3 regions of the Lentzea sp. HUAS12 genome follow, and region 3 is predicted to be linked to each of the others. Evidence: riboswitches for the same ligand, from Rfam matches in the RefSeq annotation. Region 3 holds a riboswitch; each other region holds the start of a gene.
What was found. A riboswitch is a leader RNA that binds a small molecule or an ion and turns the genes downstream of it on or off. The one in region 3 is predicted to bind thiamine pyrophosphate.
Positions count from the first base shown of each region.

Region 1: another riboswitch for thiamine pyrophosphate. It lies ahead of ND450_RS29940 (FAD-dependent oxidoreductase); the one in region 3 lies ahead of ND450_RS27840 (thiamine ABC transporter substrate binding subunit).
Region 2: another riboswitch for thiamine pyrophosphate. It lies ahead of thiC (phosphomethylpyrimidine synthase ThiC); the one in region 3 lies ahead of ND450_RS27840 (thiamine ABC transporter substrate binding subunit).

Region 1 is NZ_CP099738.1:6,531,332-6,537,458, reverse strand. It holds gene ND450_RS29965 (S1 family peptidase) at 1-712, shown strand, start outside; gene ND450_RS29960 (NADP-dependent oxidoreductase) at 764-1,684, opposite strand; gene ND450_RS29955 (TetR/AcrR family transcriptional regulator) at 1,734-2,297, shown strand; gene ND450_RS29950 (dioxygenase) at 2,280-3,041, opposite strand; gene thiE (thiamine phosphate synthase) at 3,073-3,711, opposite strand; TPP riboswitch at 3,738-3,849, shown strand; gene ND450_RS29940 (FAD-dependent oxidoreductase) at 3,844-4,800, shown strand; gene thiS (sulfur carrier protein ThiS) at 4,797-4,997, shown strand; gene ND450_RS29930 (thiazole synthase) at 4,999-5,754, shown strand; gene ND450_RS29925 (MarR family winged helix-turn-helix transcriptional regulator) at 5,831-6,127, shown strand, end outside.
Region 2 is NZ_CP099738.1:6,523,863-6,529,989, reverse strand. It holds gene thiD (bifunctional hydroxymethylpyrimidine kinase/phosphomethylpyrimidine kinase) at 1-18, opposite strand, end outside; gene thiC (phosphomethylpyrimidine synthase ThiC) at 15-1,655, opposite strand; TPP riboswitch at 1,647-1,770, opposite strand; gene ND450_RS29905 (LysE family translocator) at 2,481-3,083, opposite strand; gene ND450_RS29900 (aldo/keto reductase) at 3,156-4,091, shown strand; gene ND450_RS29895 (peptide deformylase) at 4,088-4,666, opposite strand; gene ND450_RS29890 (DUF3263 domain-containing protein) at 4,775-5,053, shown strand; gene ND450_RS29885 (LytR C-terminal domain-containing protein) at 5,053-5,661, shown strand; gene ND450_RS29880 (AAA family ATPase) at 5,929-6,127, opposite strand, start outside.
Region 3 is NZ_CP099738.1:6,120,325-6,126,451, forward strand. It holds gene ND450_RS27820 (ABC transporter permease) at 1-92, shown strand, start outside; gene ND450_RS27825 (SDR family oxidoreductase) at 89-844, opposite strand; gene ND450_RS27830 (ABC transporter ATP-binding protein) at 857-1,807, opposite strand; gene ND450_RS27835 (iron ABC transporter permease) at 1,807-3,447, opposite strand; gene ND450_RS27840 (thiamine ABC transporter substrate binding subunit) at 3,423-4,421, opposite strand; TPP riboswitch at 4,414-4,524, opposite strand; gene ND450_RS27845 (4a-hydroxytetrahydrobiopterin dehydratase) at 4,559-4,852, shown strand; gene ND450_RS27850 (glycoside hydrolase family 88 protein) at 4,912-5,892, shown strand; gene ND450_RS27855 (mannosyltransferase) at 5,809-6,127, opposite strand, start outside.

The DNA of each region.
Region 1 (6,127 bases), 410 kb from region 3:
CGTCGACGAGAAGTCGAACGCCGTCGTGGTCGAGGTCAACAAGAACGCGCGGGACGCGGCGGCGGACAGCTTCATCGCCACCGCGAAGTCCATCGGCTCGACCGTCAAGGTCGAGGAGGTGACCGAGAGCCCGACGCCGCTGTACGACTCGCGCGGCGGTGACGCCATCTACATGGGCGGCGGCCGCTGCTCGCTCGGCTTCTCCGTGACGGGCGGCTACGTCACGGCCGGCCACTGCGGCACCACCGGCACCGCGGTCTCCGGCTTCAACCGCGTCGCCCAGGGCACCTTCGCCGGCTCGGTCTTCCCCGGCAACGACTACGCGTGGGTCCGCACCAACGCGAACTGGACCTCGCGGCCGTGGGTGAACCGCTACAACGGCACGAACGTCGTCGTGAAGGGTTCCACCCAGGCGGCGGTCGGCTCGCAGATCTGCCGTTCCGGTTCCACCACGGGCTGGCGCTGCGGCACGGTCCAGGCGTTCAACCAGACCGTGAACTACCCGCAGGGCCAGGTGCGCGGCCTCACCCGCACCAACGCCTGTGCCGAGGGTGGCGACTCGGGTGGTTCGTGGGTGGCGGGCTCCGGCTTCGGCCAGGCCCAGGGCGTGACCTCCGGCGGTTCGGGCAACTGCTCGTCCGGCGGCACCACGTACTTCCAGCCGGTCAACCCGATCCTGTCGCGCTACGGCCTGACCCTCACGCGGGGCTAGTCCTGAGCTGAGAGCGCCGCGGCACCTGCTGGTGTCGCGGCGCTCTCGCGTTCATCGGACCAGCACGATCTTCCCGTGGGCATGGCCCGTCTCGCTCAGCCGGTGCGCGTCGGCGGCCTCGGCGAGGGGGAAGACCCCGGCGAGCGGCACGGTGAACGAGCCCCGCTCCGCGAGCGCGGCCGCGATGGCGAGACCGTGCAGCGCTTGAGGATCCGAGCCGGGACCGCCCGCCGTGTGGGTCAGCCGAACCCCGTGCTCGCCGGACAGGTCGGCGATCGTCACCACGCGGTCCGGCGAGCCGGCGATCGCCACCAGGTCCGGCACCGGGCCCGCGCAGTGCAGGACGGCATCGACGGCCCGGTCGGCGGAGAGCGCCGAGACCCGGTCCGCCAGCCCTTCGCCGTGGACCACCGGAGTCGCGCCCAGTTCCGCGACGAAGTCCTGCGTGGACGGCCCGGCCGTGCCGATCACGTTCGCTCCCCGCGCCGCCGCCAGTTGGAGCGCCACCGTTCCGACGCCTCCCGCCGCACCCGCGATCAGCACCGTCAGGCCGTCGCGCACGTCCAGCAGGTCCAGCGCCCTGGTGGCGGTCTCGACGTTGGCCGCCGCTCCGCCCGCCTGCTCCCAGCTCAGCGCCGACGGCCTGGGCGCCCACGCCGCCAGCACCGCGAACTCGGCGTTGGCGCCGCCGAGCCGGGCCAGGTCGACCATCCCGAACACCTCGTCGCCCACCTCGACACCGCTCACCCCCTCGCCGACCTCGTCGACGACCCCGGCCGCGTCCACGCCCGGCACGTGCGGGAGCGACAGCCGCGCGCCGAACCGTCCCGCGCGCAGTCCGGCGTCGGCGGGCGTGACCCCGGATGCCCGCACGGCGATCCGGATCTGGCCAGGGCCCGCGTGCGGTTCGGTGACCTCGGCGACGTGCAGCACGTCGGCGGGCCCGTACTCGGTGAACTGGAGTGCTCGCATGGCCGCGAAATTAGTGGAACAGGGCGTCCGCTTAGAGGAAACTGAGACGGTGACGGCGAATCTGACCCACAACCTGCGTTCGGACGCCCAGGACAACCGCGACCGGATCATGGCGGTCGCGCGCGAGGCGTTCGCGACGGAGGGCCTGGACGTGCCGATGCGCGAGCTCGCCCGCCGGGCCGGGGTCGGTCCGGCGACCCTCTACCGCCGCTTCCCCACCAAGGAGGCGCTCGTGGTGGAGGCCTTCTCGGAGCAGATGGCGGCGTGCACGGCCGCGGTCGACGACGGGCTGGCGCACCCCGACCCGTGGCTCGGCTTCTGCCACACGGTGGAGGAGATCTGCCGGCTGCACGTGCTCGACCGCGGGTTCGCGGCGGCGTTCACGACCGCCTACCCGCGGGCGATCGACTTCGGCGTCGTGCGCGAGACGGCGTTTCACAAGCTCACCGAGCTGATCCGCCGGGCCAAGGCGACCGGGAGGCTGCGCGCGGACTTCTCGGTCGACGACCTGGTGCTGCTGCTGATGGCGAGCGGGGGCGTCCGCAACGGGACGCCCGCGATCGCGCGGCGGCTCGCCACCCTGTTCCTCGAAGGCTCAGCTGAACTGCACTGATCGCTTCGAGAGCCCGTACCAGAAGCCCTCGACGCTGGTGCGCGCCTTCTCGTCGCTCGCCGCGCCGAGGGCGACGAACAGCGGTGCGAAGTGCTCGGTCCGCGGGTGGGCGATCCCGGCGGCGGGCGCCTTCACCTGGAAGTCCAGCAACGCGTCCACGTCACCGGCGGCCAGCTGCCGGTGCGCCCAGTCGTCGAACTCCTTCGACCACGACGGCGGCTCGTAGTCCGGTCCGGCCGGGAAGTTCACGCAGCTCAGGTTGTGCGTCATGAACCCGCTGCCGACGATCAGGACGTTCTTGTCCCGCAACGGCGCCAGCTTGCGGCCGACCTCGTGCAGCTTGCGCGGGTCGAGCGTGGGCAAGGACATCTGCAGCACCGGCACGTCGGCGTCCGGGAACATCTCCTTGAGCGGCACGTAGGCGCCGTGGTCGAGGCCGCGTTCCTCGTCCTGCTCGACGTGGCCGCCCAGCAGCTTGCGGACGTCGTCCGCGAGCTCCGGCGCGCCCGGTGCCTCGTAGGTCACGTCGTAGTACCGCTGCGGGAAGCCCCAGAAGTCGTAGACCAGCGGCACGGTCGTGGTCGCGCCGATGGTCGTCGGCGCCTCCTCCCAGTGCGCGGAGACCATGAGCACGGCCTCCGGGCGCGGAAGGGCGGCGGACCAGTCCTTGAGCTCTCTGGTCCACGTCTCGTCATCGGCCAGCGGGGGAGCCCCGTGGCTCAGGTACAGCACAGGTGCGCTCACGTCTTCGAGCGTACGCCTTTTAGTTCAAATTTCAACGATCAAGTTCGGATTTGAACAACTCGGCGGCGCGGCGGGGGTCCTCGGCGTCCGTGATGGCCCTGACCACGACGACCCGGGTCGCGCCGGCCTGCTTCACCTCGTGCAGGTTCGTCAGGTCGATGCCGCCGATCGCGAACCACGGGCGATCGGTCCTGGTGGCGCGGACGAGGTCGAGGCCCGGTGCGGGGCGGCCCGGCTTGGTCGGGGTCGGCCAGCAGGGGCCGGTGCAGAAGTAGTCGACGCCGGGTTCCCCGGCGGCCGCCGTCATCTGGTCGACGTCGTGGGTGGAGCGGCCGATCACCACCTCGTCGCCGATGATCCTGCGGGCGAGCGGCACGGGCAGGTCGTCCTGGCCGAGGTGCAGCACGTCGGCGTCGACGGCGTGCGCGATGTCGGCGCGGTCGTTGACGGCGAGCAGCTTGCCGTGGCGTTCGGTGGCCTCGGCGAGGAGCTCGATCGCCTCGATCTCCTGCTTCGCCTCCAGTGACTTGTCCCGCAACTGGATGATGTCGACGCCGCCCGCGAGGGCCGCGTCCGCGAACTCGGCCAGATCAGGCCGGTTCGGCGTGCAGAGGTAGAGGGTCGCGTCGGCGAGTCGTTGCCTGATCAGGTTTCCGTCGAGTCCTGGCACGCACGCACGTTAACCGTTATGTTGAAGGCGGTCCGCACGGGAGCCTGGAGAACACCGGGCTGAGAGGGAGCGTGGTTCGCTCCGACCGTCGAACCTGATCCGGGTCATGCCGGCGCAGGGAGCGTGAATGCCTTGAGCAGTGTGGAAGTGGCCGTCCTGGGTGGCGGCGTCATCGGTCTGTCCGCGGCCCTGTCCGCGGCACGGGCCGGGTTCTCCGTCTCCGTCACGGACCTGGGCTCGCCGCACGCGGGTTCGCGGGTCGCGGGCGGGATGCTCGCACCGCTGACGGAGGCGTGGCCCGGCGAGGAAGCCGTGGTGGCGCAGGGTGTCGAGGCCCTCGCGCTGTGGCCGTCGTTCGCCGCCTCGATCGGCGTGCCGCTGTTCGACGCCGGAACGCTGGCCGTCGGCACGCAGCCGGGCGACCTCGCCGACCTGCGGCACGCGGGGGAGTTGCTGACCTCGCGGGAGATCCGGGCCCTCGAACCCTCGCTCGGGCCGGCGGTGCGCGGTGGCGTGTACGCGTCCGGTGACCTCGCCGTCGACAACAGGCTGCTGCTTTCCGCACTGCGGAAGGCTTGTCGCGAGGCCGGTGTTCTCTCCGATGTGGACGGACGGGTCACGGTGATCGCGGCCGGGGCGTGGAGCGGGTCGCTGCACCCGGCTCTGCGGGACGTGATCCGCCCGGTCAAGGGCGAGATCCTGCGGCTCACACACCGCCCCGGAGCGTTGCCGCCACCCCGTCACACCATCCGCGCGCTGGTCTCCGGCCGTCCCGTCTACCTGGTGCCGCGCGACGACGGACTGGTCGTCGGCGCGACCCAGTACGAGGCCGGGTTCGACACCGACGTGTCCGTCGCGGGCGTGCGGGACCTGTTGCGCGACGCGGAAACCGTGCTGCCGGGCATCGCCGAGTACGCCCTGACCGAGGCCGCCGTGGGGTTCCGCGCGGGCAGCCCGGACAACGTCCCCGTCGTGCGGTGGCTGGAGCCCGGCGTGATCGCGGCGACGGGTCACCACCGCAACGGTCTGCTGCTGGCCCCGCACACCGCACAGGTCGTGGTCGAGCTGCTTCGAGGAGGAACTTCGTGAGGGCACAGGTGAACGGGACCTCCCGCGACCTGGCCGAGGGCACGTCGGTGGCCGCGGTCGTGACGCTGGTGGGGGCACCCGAGAAGGGCGTGGCGGTGGCCTTGGACGGTGCCGTGGTGCCGAAGGCGTTGTGGGACTCGACGATCGTGCCGGACGGTGGCGTCGTCGAGGTGCTGACCGCGGTCCAGGGAGGCTGACGTGGACGATCCGCTGATCATCGCGGGCCGGGAGTTCCGCTCCAGGCTCATCACCGGCACGGGCGGAGCCGCGAACCTGTCGGTGCTGGAACGGGCCCTGGTCGCGTCCGGCACCGAGCTGACGACCGTGGCGATGCGCCGGGTCGACGCGGCCGGGCAGACCGGCGTCCTGGAGTTGTTGCGGCGCCTTGGAATCGAGGTCCTGCCGAACACCGCGGGCTGCCGCACCTCCGCCGAGGCCGTGCTGACCGCGCAGCTCGCGCGGGAGGCGCTGGAGACGAACTGGGTCAAGCTCGAGGTCGTCCACGACGAGGAGACCCTGCTGCCCGACCCGGTCGAGCTGCTGGACGCGGCGGAACGGCTCGTCAACGACGGGTTCGTCGTCCTGCCGTACACCAACGACGACCCGGTGCTGGCGCGGAAGCTGGAGGACATCGGGTGCGCGACGGTCATGCCGCTGGGTTCTCCCATCGGCACGGGGCTGGGAATCCGCAACCCCCACAACATCGAGCTGATCACTTCTCGTGCATCTGTTCCAGTAGTTCTCGACGCGGGCATCGGCACGGCCTCGGACGCCGCTCTCGCGATGGAACTCGGCTGCTCAGCGGTCCTGTTGGCGACCGCCGTCACACGAGCCCAGGACCCGGAACGGATGGGCGCCGCCATGCGTTGTGCGGTCGAGGGCGGACGGCTGGCGCGCTTGGCCGGACGGATTCCGCAGCGCTTTTGGGCCCAAGCGTCTTCGCCGGGTCTCTGAGTCGCTACCTTGGGTACTCACGTGTTGGGGGATGATTGAGCACTAGCTGAATTCCCGCCGAGGAGGACGACAAGCCGTGACGGCCCCCATTGACGCCGAGGTCGAGGACGCGACCGCGCGCCTGTACCTGGCGATCGGCCGGCTGGCCCGGTTGCTGCGACGCACCGGTTCCCCCGGCCTCGGCCCCGGCGCGGTCTCCGCGCTCGCCACCCTCGCCCGGTGCGGCCCCATGCGTCTGGGCGACCTGGCGACCAAGGAGGGCGTGGCGCCCCCGACGCTGTCCCGCATCGTCGCCGCGCTGGTCGAGGCCGGGTACGTGAAGCGCGAACCCGACCCGCAGGACGGCCGCGCCTGGCTCGCCACCCCCACGCCC
Region 2 (6,127 bases), 400 kb from region 3:
CGGGGGTGCCTCGGTCACGAGGTCTCCACGACCGGCAGGTAGACCTTGTTGCCCGTGTCGGCGAACTCGCCGGACTTCTCGGCCATGCCCGCCTCGATGGCCTCCACTGTGGACAGTCCGCGTTCCTCGGCGTAGCGCCGCACGTCCTGCGTGATCTTCATGGAGCAGAACTTCGGCCCGCACATCGAGCAGAAGTGCGCCGTCTTCGCCGGCTCCGCGGGGAGCGTCTCGTCGTGGAACGAGCGCGCGGTGTCCGGGTCGAGCGACAGGTTGAACTGGTCCTCCCAGCGGAACTCGAAGCGCGCCTTGGACAACGCGTCGTCCCAGTCCTGGACGCCGGGGTGGCCCTTGGCGAGGTCCGCGGAGTGCGCCGCGATCTTGTACGTGATCACGCCGGTCTTCACGTCGTCGCGGTTCGGCAGGCCGAGGTGCTCCTTCGGCGTGACGTAGCAGAGCATCGCCGTGCCGAGCCAGCCGATCTGCGCCGCGCCGATCGCGGACGTGATGTGGTCGTACGCCGGCGCGATGTCCGTGGCCAGCGGCCCGAGGGTGTAGAACGGCGCCTCGCCGCACCACTCCTCCTCGAGCCGGACGTTCTCGGCGATCTTGTGCATCGGCACGTGGCCGGGGCCCTCGATCATGACCTGGACGTCCTTGGCGCGTGCGATGTGCGTGAGCTCGCCGAGCGTCCGCAGCTCCGCGAACTGCGCCTCGTCGTTGGCGTCCGCGATGGAGCCCGGCCGCAGCCCGTCACCCAGCGAGAACGTCACGTCGTAGGTGCGGAGGATGTCGCAGAGCTCCTCGAAGTGCGTGTAGAGGAAGCTCTCCCTGTGGTGCGCGAGGCACCACGCGGCCATGATCGACCCGCCGCGCGAGACGATGCCCGTGACGCGCTTGGCCGTCAGCGGCACGTACCGCAGCAGCACGCCCGCGTGCACGGTCATGTAGTCGACGCCCTGCTCGCACTGCTCGATCACGGTGTCGCGGTAGACCTCCCACGACAGCGCCGCCGGATCGCCGTTGACCTTCTCCAGCGCCTGGTAGATCGGCACGGTGCCGATCGGGACGGGCGAGTTGCGCAGGATCCACTCGCGCGTCTCGTGGATCCGCTTGCCGGTGGAGAGGTCCATGATCGTGTCGGCGCCCCACCGGGACGCCCAGACCATCTTCTCGACCTCGTCCTCGATCGACGACGACACCGCGGAGTTGCCGATGTTCGCGTTGATCTTCACGAGGAACTTCTTGCCGATGATCATCGGCTCGGCCTCGGGGTGCTTGCGGTTCAACGGGATCACCGCACGCCCGATGGCCACCTCGTCGCGCACGAACTCCGCGTCGAGGTTCTCCCGCGTCGCGACGTAGCGCATCTCCGGGGTGATGATCCCGGCCTTCGCGTACGCGAGCTGGCTGACAGCTCCGTTGATCGGTTCCCGTGCGGCGATCCACTCCGACCTCAGGTCGGGCAGTCCACTGTGGACGTCGATCGTCGCGTTGTCGTCGGTATACGGACCGGAAGTGTCGTAGAGATCGACATGCTCGCCGTTGGTCAGTTCCACCCTGCGGAAAGGCACACCATCGCGGTACACCTTGCGCGAGCCCGAGATGGGGCCCGTGGTCACACTGGGCTTGACCGAACGGTCGTCAAGTGCCGTCACGACATTCCTCCCTACGCCGGCATTACCCGGTCAGGTTCAGGCGGTCGGTGACACCGGCACGACGGCCAGTCACCCTCTCAGCCCGCTTCAGGCGCGAGCTCCCGCGTTCTGTGTTGAGTTGTCGAGAACCGACCATAGTCAGCGCGCGCCGCTGCTGCCAAGGCCGCGTTTTACCCCTAATCTCTTCCCGTGGCTGATCACCAGCCGTTCCCGCCCGGCGCGCGTCGCGGTCAGCGCCCCGCCGTGGTCTCGGCATGCCCTTCCTGCGGTGAGCTGGCGGGCCGGGGCTATCCCGACTGCGGCTTCTGCGCGGAGCTGCTCGACCAGTTCTGGCTCGCCGACTGGGAGGCGCTGCGCACGTCCTCGCAGCTCGCCGACCGGGAGCTGGCCGAGCTGGTGACCTCGGCGGACGTCGGCCAGTACCCGTGGACGTGCGTGGACTGGGCGATGACGCTGCTGGCGTGCTCGCGCTGCGGTGCCGAGCTCGGCACCGGGCCGGTCGAGTGCGTGCGGTGCGCGGTCACCGAGGAGCGCCGGTGGAACTGGGACCACGCGGCGCACCCGTCCACGATGAGCGCGAACGAGCACCTGCTGCGCGTGGCCCGTGCCGCCCTGCGCGCCCCTCACCGGCGTCGTCCGGCCGTCGTGCAGGCCTGGCAGCTGGTGCTGCCCTTCCTGATCGCCGGTGAGGTGATCGAGTTCGGCCGCCTGGACCGCATCCGCGCGCACGTGCTGGCGGGCGGCTACGCGTCGATGGCCGCCTGCCACACGTTCGCCGAGCTGGCGGGGCTGCCCGAGCTCTTCTGGCGCCGGGGCAACCCGAACTCAACGCGGGTCGAGTACCAGCCGGACTCCGAGCGCCAGCAGCACGCCGCCCGACAGCTTCTCGAGCGCGGGACGGACCCGCGGCCTGCTCAGCCAGCCGCGAACGGTGTGCAGGACCGACACGATGATCAGGTACCAGACGGTGTCGATCAGGACCCACCCGACGGCGAGGAAGAGCAGAACCCCCTGGCCGGCCTCCCCGGCAGGCACGAACTGCGGTAGGAACGAGATCGCGAACACGCCGAGCTTCGGGTTGGCGAGGTTCACGACCAGGCCGCTGCGGAACGCGTGGCTCGCGGGCGGCGGCTCGGCACCGGGCAGGCTCTTGCTGATCAGGGCCTTGACGCCCAGGTAGATCAGGAAGACCGCGCCCGCGATCCGGAGCCCGTGGTAGGCGATCTCGGACGCCGTGAGCAGGACGCTGAGGCCGAGAGCCGCGGCGACCGCCCAGCAGGCCACGCCGACCTCCATGCCGAACACCGTCGCCAGCGCGGCCTTGCGCCCGTGCACCGACTGTCGCAGGACCATGGCCGTGCCGGGTCCTGGCGACAGTGCGATGAGGAACGAGGCCGCGACGAAGGCGACGATGTTTTCGAGTGGCATGCCTCTGATGGTCGCCGGTCGCCGCAACTCGTTTCTTGACCTGGAGCGCGGTCCAGGATGTTCGGTGGTGCCATGACCTTGGAACTGGGGAAGTTGGGTTTCGGCACGTGGGCCATGGGTGGCCCGATGACGTTCGAGGGACAGCCCGTCGGCTGGGGTCCGACCGACGACGAGGAGTCGCTGAAGGCGTTGCGCAGGGGCTTCGACCTGGGAGTTCACCTGGTCGACACGGCGGACGTCTACGGCTGCGGCCACTCCGAGGAGCTGGTCGGGCAAGCGTTTGCGGACGTGCGGGACGAGGTGGTGATCGCGACCAAGTGGGGCGACGAGTTCGACCCTGCGAGGCGCGAGCTGACCGGGTACAACGGGACGGTCGAGTACCTGCGCCGCGCCGTCGAGGGGTCGTTGCGGCGGCTGGGCACCGACCGGATCGACCTGTACCAGCTGCACCTCGGTGGCCTCGAGCTGGAGCAGGCGGCGCTGCTGCGCGACGAGTGCGAGGCGCTGGTGGCCGCGGGCAAGATCCGCGCGTACGGGTGGAGCACCGACGACCCGGAGCGGGCGCGGTTCTTCTGCGAGGGTGAGCACGGTGTGGCCGCGCAGGCCGACATCAACGTGCTGTTCGACAACCCCGAGATGTACGCGGGGGAGTACGCGGTGCTGTGCAGGCGCCCGCTGGCCATGGGGCTGCTGGCGCGGGAGACGTTCGCGCCGCTGCCGGCGGACGACGTGCGCGTCTCGGACCCGGCGTGGCTGCTGTTCTTCGAGGACGGCAAGCCGACGCCCGCGTACTTCGAGGCGCGCGAGGCCGTGCGGGACGTGCTGACTTCAGGTGGCCGGACGCTGGTTCAGGGTGCGCTGGCGTGGTTCTGGGCGCGCTCTCCCCGCCTGGTTCCGATTCCGGGGGTCCGGACGGTGGCCCAGGCCGAGGAGAACGCTCGTGCTGTGGAGTTCGGTCCGTTGAGCGCGGACGAGTTGAAGCAGGTGGAGGCGGTGCTCCGGCCCTAGTCCTCGTCGTCGTCGAAGTTGGCCGGGTCGTTCGGGTCCCACGAGAGGCCCGGCTGGTTCCACTCGTTGTCGCGGAGCATCCGCTTGGCCTCCTTCTTGTACCGGCCGATGAGGCGGTCGGTGTAGAGGTAGCCGTTGAGGTGGTCGGTCTCGTGCTGGAGGCACCGCGCGAAGAAGCCGGTGCCCTCGACCTCGAACGGCTGACCGTCGAGGTCCACCCCGGTGACCTTCGCCCACTGGGCGCGTCCGGTCGGGTACGCCTCGCCGGGCACGCTCAGGCAGCCCTCGAAGTCGTCGTCCGGGTCCGGCATGGTCTCGGGGACCTCGGACGTCTCGAGCACGGGGTTGCAGATCACGCCGCGGTGCTGCACCCCCTGGTCGTCCGGGCAGTCGTAGACGAAGACCCGCAGGTCGACGCCGATCTGGTTGGCCGCGAGCCCCACTCCGCGAGCAGCCGCCATCGTCTCGAACATGTCGTCGACGAGGGTCTTCAACTCGGTGTCGAACTCGGTGACCTCGCGCGTCGGGTTGTGGAGCACGGGGTCGCCGGCGATGCGGATGCGGTGGACGGCCATGGCTGAACTTTAAGCCGTCCAAAACTGTCGGTGTCGCGCGGTAGGTTGGAACGATCACGTGATTGAATTGCCCGCACCTGAGATGGTGTGGCGACCGTGGGGAGCCAGATGGATCACGCCGAGACGCTCACCTCCGCTGACGGGCTGACCAGCCGCGAACGCACGATGCTCGCGTTCGAACGCCAGTGGTGGAAGTACTCGGGATCCAAGGAACAGGCCATCAGGGAACTGTTCGACATGTCCGCGACCCGCTACTACCAGCTGCTCAACGCGCTCGTTGAATCCGAAGCCGCCCTGGCCGCAGATCCGATGCTCGTCAAGCGGTTGCGCGGTGTCCGGACAGGCCGCCAAAGGGTTCGCGCCCGCGCCAGGAGCACCGAGGACTGATGACCTCCCCCGAGTCCGCAAGCCCGTCCCGTCCGGCCAAGGCAGCAGGCTTCGCCCTGCTCGGCGTCGCCGCCGTCGCGTTGGTGATCGGAGTCGTCTCGCTGTTCGGCGGAGGCTCCTCCTCCGACGACACACCGCCCGTGGCGGAGGGGTCGTCGACCGCGCCTCCGGTGGCGACTTCCGCTTCCGAGCCGCCTGCGTCCACGCCGTCTTCCGCGCCTCCTGTGACCACGACGGCTTCGCCCACCGTGCCTTCCGCGCCTGCGTCGTCTGTGGTGCCGCCTCCGCCTGTCACCCAGCCCGGGGTCGCCAAGGCTCCTGTTCGGGTTTACAACAACTCGACGATCACCGGGTTGGCTTCGAAGGCTTCTGACGAGGTTCGGGCCAACGGGTGGGAGGTCGCTGAGACCGGCAACTACTCGGGCGGGACGATTCCGACCACCACCGTTTACTACCGGCCTGGGACTGAGGAAGAGGCTGCGGCCAAGGAGTTGGGGTCGGTGTTGCGGGCTCGGGTGGAGCCCCGGTTCGACGGGATCCAGTCTGCTGCGGCTGGGGTCATTTTGATCGTGACCAACGATTATCAGGGTGCTTCTAAGAACAAGTAGCGGGTTTGGGCTGGTGGCTGCTTTGCGGCGGCCTGGTCGCTTTGCGTGCTTCCCTGGGGGCTCTGCCCCCAGACCCCCGGCAATCTGAGATGGGGGCCAGCGCTGGGGGCAGGTTGATGGCACGCCTGTTGCTCAGAGCGGCTGCCGGTTGAGTTGTTTGGTTGCGGTGGCGGACCCCACCGCCGGTTCCTCATTGCTCAGGACGGCTCGCCTTCGGCGTCGCACCGGTCATGCGGTCCACCCTCAGCGGCCCAGCGGGCCTCGCCCTCAGCGGTTCTGGGCGTAGGCCGCCAGCGATGCCAGCTGGGCCGGGTCCAGCGACGGCCGCACCACCTCGCGGGCCTTCGCCAGGTGTGCCTGCGTCACCTCGGCCGCCTCCAGCGACTCGCGCATCGCCGTCAGCGCCGCCTCCCTGACCAGGGCCGCGCAGTCCGCCGCCGAGTACATGTCCAGCTCACCGGCCAGC
Region 3 (6,127 bases):
GCCAGATCTGGGACAGCACGCTGCTCGCGGGCTGCTACCTGCTGATCGGCACGGGCCTGGCCGCGATGCGCCTCATCACGAAGGACAACTAACGCCGGAAGCCGCCTTCGCTGTTGATCACCTGACCGGTGATCCACTGAGCGTCGTCGGTGCACAGCCAGGAGATCAGCCGGGCGGCGTCGTCCGGCCGGCCCCAGCGCTTCAACGGCATCCGCTCGTTCACCAGTTCCGTGAGCTCCGGTCCGGCCCACCCCGTGTCGGTCGGGCCGGGGTTCACGGCGTTGACGGTGACGCCCCGGTCCGCGAGCTCGTGCGACAGCGTCGCGACGATCGCCGCCAGCGCCCCCTTCGAGGCCGCGTAGGCCACCTCGCCGGGCATCGGGCCGAGGTTCTGCCCCGACGTCAGGAACACGACCCGCCCGCCGTCGTTCCCGGTCCACCGCTTGGCAAACGCTTGCGCGAGCAGGATCGACGACCGCGTGTTCACCGCGTAGTGCTCGTCGAGCATCGCCGCGTCCACCTCGGCCAGCGAGCCGTCGCCACCGGACCGCGCGTGGTTGCACACCAGCACGTCGACCCGTCCGAACGCTTCGACGGCCGCGGCCAGCAACTCCTCCGGCGCCTCGGGCCGGGCCAGGTCGACGGCCAGCCCTGAAGCGCCGAGGTCCGCCAGCACCTCGTCCACGTCGTCGGCGCCCCACGGCTGTGAGACGTCGTGTGCGACGTGGTGCTGCACGAACACTTCGGCGCCCAGCCCGCGCAACCGCGAGGCGATCGCGTAGCCGATTCCCTGCCGCCGGCTCACACCCGTGACCAGCGCGACGCGTCCCTCGAGAAGTCCCATAGGGCTCCATGCCTACCCGACGCGCGCGACGCCGTCCAAGTCGATTGCGAGCCGCACGCGGTCGCCGACGGACACCGGCCCGACGGCCTCGTACTCCTCGCCGCCGATCTCCACGAGCAGCCGCACGTGGTCGCGCCGGTGGACCCGTTCGACGACGGTGCCCTCCAGCAGGCCGTCGGGGTCGACCCGCAGCGCCGTGGCCCGCAACCCGACTCGTTCGACGTCCAGCCCGACGAACGAACCGGGCACGAACTTGTTGCAACCCAAAAACTTCGCCGTCTCCACGTCCACGGGGGACGACCACACCTCGGCGGGCGGGCCGACCTGGACGATCCGGCCGCGCGACATGATCGCCACGCGGTCGGCCAGGGTGAACGCCTCGTCGTGGTCGTGCGTCACGACCAGGGCCGTCGTCGCGGCCTCGCGCAGCAGCCGGGCCAGGTCGACCGCGAGCTGTTCGCGCAACGCCCTGTCCAGCGCTGACAGCGGTTCGTCCAGCAGCAGCAACCGGGGCGAGGGCGCCAGAGCACGTGCCAGCGCGACCCGTTGCTGCTCACCGCCGGACAGCTGCGTGACCCGGCGGTCGGCATAGCCTTCGAGCCCGACGAGTTCCAGCAGCGACAGCACGCGCTTGTCCCGCGCCTCGCGCTCGGTCTTCTTCATCCGCAGGCCGAACGCCACGTTGCCGGCGACCGTGCGGTGCGGGAACAGCTGGCCGTCCTGGAACACCAGCCCGAACTCGCGCCGGTGCACCGGGACACCGGCCAGGTCGGCGGAGTCCCACCGCACCGCACCGGCGGAGGGCTTCTCCAGCCCGGCGACCGTGCGCAGCAACGTCGACTTCCCGCACCCCGAGGGCCCGAGCAACGCCACGACCTCGCCGTCGGCCACCTCCAGCGACACGTCCGACACCGCGGCCGTCCGTCCATAGCGGACGGTGATCGAGTCCAGCTGCAGTGCCATCAGAACTCCCCGCTGCCCGGCACGCGCAGCCGCTCGATCAGCAGCACGCACCCGACCGTCACGACCATCAGCAGCGCGCACGCCGCGTAGGCCATCTGGCTGTTCAACTCCCCCGGCCGCGACATCAGCCGCGCGATCACCACCGGCAACGTCGGCGCGTCCGGCCGCGCCAGGAAACTAGTCGCCCCGAACTCGCCCAGCGCCACCACGTACCCGAACCCGGCCGCGGCGGCCAGAGACCGGCCCACCAGAGGCAGGTCCACCTCACGCCAGACCCGCGCCGGCGAGGCGCCCAGGGTCGCCGCCGCCTGCCGCAGCCGTTCGTCGACGGCCCGCAGCACCGGCAGCACCATCCGCACGATCAACGGCGTCACCACGAGAGCTTGGGCCAGCGGCACCAGCATCGGCGACGTCCGGAAGTCGCCGGGCAGCGCGTCCATCGTGATCAGGTAACCGAAGCCGACCGTCACCGCGGACACCCCGAGCGGCAGCATCAACGCCGTGTCGAGCACCTCGGCGAACCGGGCCCCCGACCTGCGCAACCCGACCAGCACCACGGCCGAGAACACCCCGACCACCAGCGCCACGAGGGTCGCGTCGAAGGCCGTCCGCAGCGAGTTCACCGCGGCGTCGATCCCCGTCACGGCCAGCGTTCCGCGGTCGCCCCGGGTGTTCAGCGCCACGTACCCGGCGAGGCTCCAGCCGTCCCGAGTGGACAGTGAGCGCGCCACGAGCCCGACCACGGGCGTCAGCAACGCCACGACGACGGCGAACGCGGCGGTCACCACGTACCACTCACCACCGGACGGCTTCCGGGCGAGTTCCTCCCTGCCGCGCAACGCCAGCGCGGTCTCGCGCCGACGCCGGGCCAGAGCTCCCAGCACCAGCACCGCCAGCACGGCGGCGAACTGCAGCAACGACAACGCGGCCGCCCCGGACAGGTCGAACAGCTCGACCGTCCGCAGGTAGATCTCGGTCTCGAGCGTCCGGTACCGCGACCCGCCGAGCACCAGCACGACGCCGAAACTCGTGGCGCAGAACAGGAACACGACCGCGGCGGCCGACCCGATCGCCGGCGCCAGCGCGGGCAGCACCACCGACGCGAACGCCCGCGGCCGCGAGGCACCCAACGCCCGCGCCGCGTCCTCGGCGCGCCGATCCGTGTGCGCCCACAGCCCGCCGACGGTCCGCGCGACCACGGCGACGTTGAAGAACGCGTTGGCCAGCACGATCGGCAGGAGCCCGCCGTCGGGCCAGAACGTCCGGAAAGCCAGGCCCACCACGACGGTCGGCAGCACGAACGGCACCATCACGGCCGCGCGGACCAGTCCGAGGCCGCGGATCTCGCAGCGTGCCAGCACGAACGCGAGCGGCATGCCGGCGAGGACCGCCACGAGCGTGGAGGCCGCGGCCTGGCCGAGGGTGAAGGCGACGAGCTCCCAGGTGTCGGCTTCGAGGACCGCGGCGAGCACACCGCCCTCGCGCAGGCCCAGGTCGACGATCGCGAGGACCGGCCAGGCGAAGAAGAGCGCGAGGAAGGCCAGCGGCAGCAGCGCTGCCGCCGACCACCCGGCACGAGCGGAGATCCGGCGAACCGGCCCGCCCGTCCGCGAACTCAGCCCTGCACCAGCTTGCGCCACTGCTCGACCCACGCCTCGCGGTTGTCCTTCACCTCGTCCGCGGGCAACGACTGCGGCGAGGCGGGAAGCGGCGCGTCCTTGGCCCACGACTCGGGCAGCGCGACGCCCTCGCGCGACGGGTACACGTACATCTGCTCGGCCACCTGGGCCTGGAACTCCTCGCCCAGCAGGAAGTCGAGGACCTTCTTGGCGTCCTCGGTGTTCTTGGCGCCCGACAGCACGCCCGCGTACTCGACCTGGCGGTAGCAGGTGTCGAGCACGGCCTTGGTCCTGCCGCCCTCCGCCGACGGCGACGACGCGTACGACACCACGATCGGCCGGGTGCCCTTGGTGGCCGAGAACTCCTGGTTGTAGGCCTCTTCCCAGCCGCTCACGACCTTGACGCCGTTGGCCTTGAGCTTGGTCCAGTACTCCTGCCAGCCGTCCTCGCCGAACTTCGCGATCGTGCCGAGCAGGAACGCGAGACCGGGCGAGGACGTGGCCGGGTTCTCGACGACCAGCTGGTCCTTGAACTTCGGGTCGACCAGGTCCTCGTACGACTTCGGCTCGCCGGCCGTGAGCTTGGCCGGGTCGATGTTGAGGCACACGTCACCGACGTCGACGGCCTGGAGCCGGTTCGAGTCGTCGGCCTTGTACCGCTGGGCGCCCTTCGAGGCCTCCGGCGAGGCGTACTCGGCGAACACGCCCTCGCTGAGGGCACGCGACGCGAACGTCGAGTCGACGCCGAACGCGACGTCGCCGATCGGGTTCGACTTGGTCAGCACCAGCTTGTTCGTCAGCTCGCCCGCGTCCCCGCTCGCGAGCTGCTTCACGGTGATGCCCGAGGACTTCTGGAACTCGTCCAGCACCTCCTGCTTCACCGCGAACGAGTCGTGGGTCACCAGCGTGACCTCGCGCGACTGCGGCGCGGTCGACGTGCCGGCCGAGCAGCCCGTCAGCGCCAGAGCAGCGAAAACAGCACAAATCCTTCTCACAGCAACCTCTCCCTACGCCGGTATGACCCGGATCAGGTGGACGGTCGAGGGCTTGCGAGCCCTCCTCTCAGCCCGGCGCTTCACCGGACTCCCGTGGTAAACGCGCAGCTTACGTGACGTGGTGGGACGATCAGGACATGGCCGAGCTGTTGAGCGACGATCAGTTGGACGACCTGCTGCCGAAACTCCCCGGCTGGTGCCCGCAGGACGCGGCACTGGTGAAGACCGTCGAGCTGGAGAGCTTCTCCAAGGCGATCATGGTCGTGAACCGGATCGCGGAGATCGCCGAGAACGACAACCACCACCCGGACATCGACATCCGCTACAAGACGCTGACATTCCGCCTGAGCACGCACTACAAGGGAGGAATCACCGCCCTGGACGTGAGTCTCGCCGAGGAGATCGACGGAGTCCTGGACGCCCTGGCCTGATTCGGTCAAGATGTGCGCTGCCGCCGCCCGCGGAAATGAGAGGGAACACCCTCATGCGGATGCGCACACCTCTGTTCGTCGTGGCGCTGGCCGGCAGTCTCCTCCTCGTCCCGGCCGCGGCCCAGGCCGTGCCCTGTGCCGTGACGGACACGATGATCGAGGCCAGCCAGGCCTGGGTGACCAGGGGAACCGATCTCGCGGCGAACACCTGGTCCAACGCGGGTTTCCACACCGGCAACCTCGCCCAGGTGCGGACGACCGGGATCAGCAACCACAAGACGTGGCCGTGGGTGCAGGCGAACCACTACCTGCTGCCGGTCGACCCGGCGCACCCCTTCGCCCCGGACGCGCAGGCGACCGGTGAGCCGTACCTCGACGTGGCGTACTTCCACCCGGAACCCGAGGTGCTGCAGCCGTTGCGCGACAACCTGCGCGCCCAGGTGCGGGATGGTGGCACGTACTGGAGGTCGCCGGACGCGCTGAACATGGCGCTGCCGTCGTTCACGCGGATCGCACTCGCCGACCACGACCAGGCGATGCTGGACTACTCGTTCCGCTCCTACCAGAGCCTCAAGGCGCGCACGTTCAACGAGTTCACGGGCCTGTGGAGCCTGAACGCGCAGACGAACGGCTGGGCTGTGCAGGGCCTGGCCAAGGCGGTGGTCGCGCTCCCCGCCGACCACCCGTACCGCGCCGAGTACGCCAGGACGCTGGCCAAGAGCGTGCGGACGTTGACGTTCCTGCAACGCCACGACGGCTTCTGGGGCGCCACCGGCAAGGACTCGGCCGCCACCGCGATGATCACTTACGCGATCGCGGCGGGTGTCAACGCGGGCGTGCTCGACCGCGCCACCTACCTGCCGCACGCTCAGAAGGGCTGGCAGGCGTTGCTGACCGCGCTCGACGCCGGCGGACTGCTCGGCTGGACCGCGGCCCGCAACTCCTTCAAGCCCGCGTCAGCCGGCGACTCGGCTGGGTTCGCCGTCGGCAGCCTCCTGCTCGCCGGACAGCAGCTCGTCCCGCTGACGCCGGGCTGCTAGCCCGATCGCGACCAGCGTGAGCACGCCCGCGGCCGGATAACCCCAGCCGAGCACGACGAAGATCCACGGCCGCGGGAAGTCCCAGATGTTCGGCTGGGCGAGCAGCAGGAACGAGATCAGGTAACCGCCGGTCAGCAGCACCCACAGGCCGGCGGTGATCTTGCAGAGCAGGTGCCCGCCCTCGTAGACCAGCCACAGCAGGGCGGGCACCATCCACACCCAGTGGTGGCTCCAC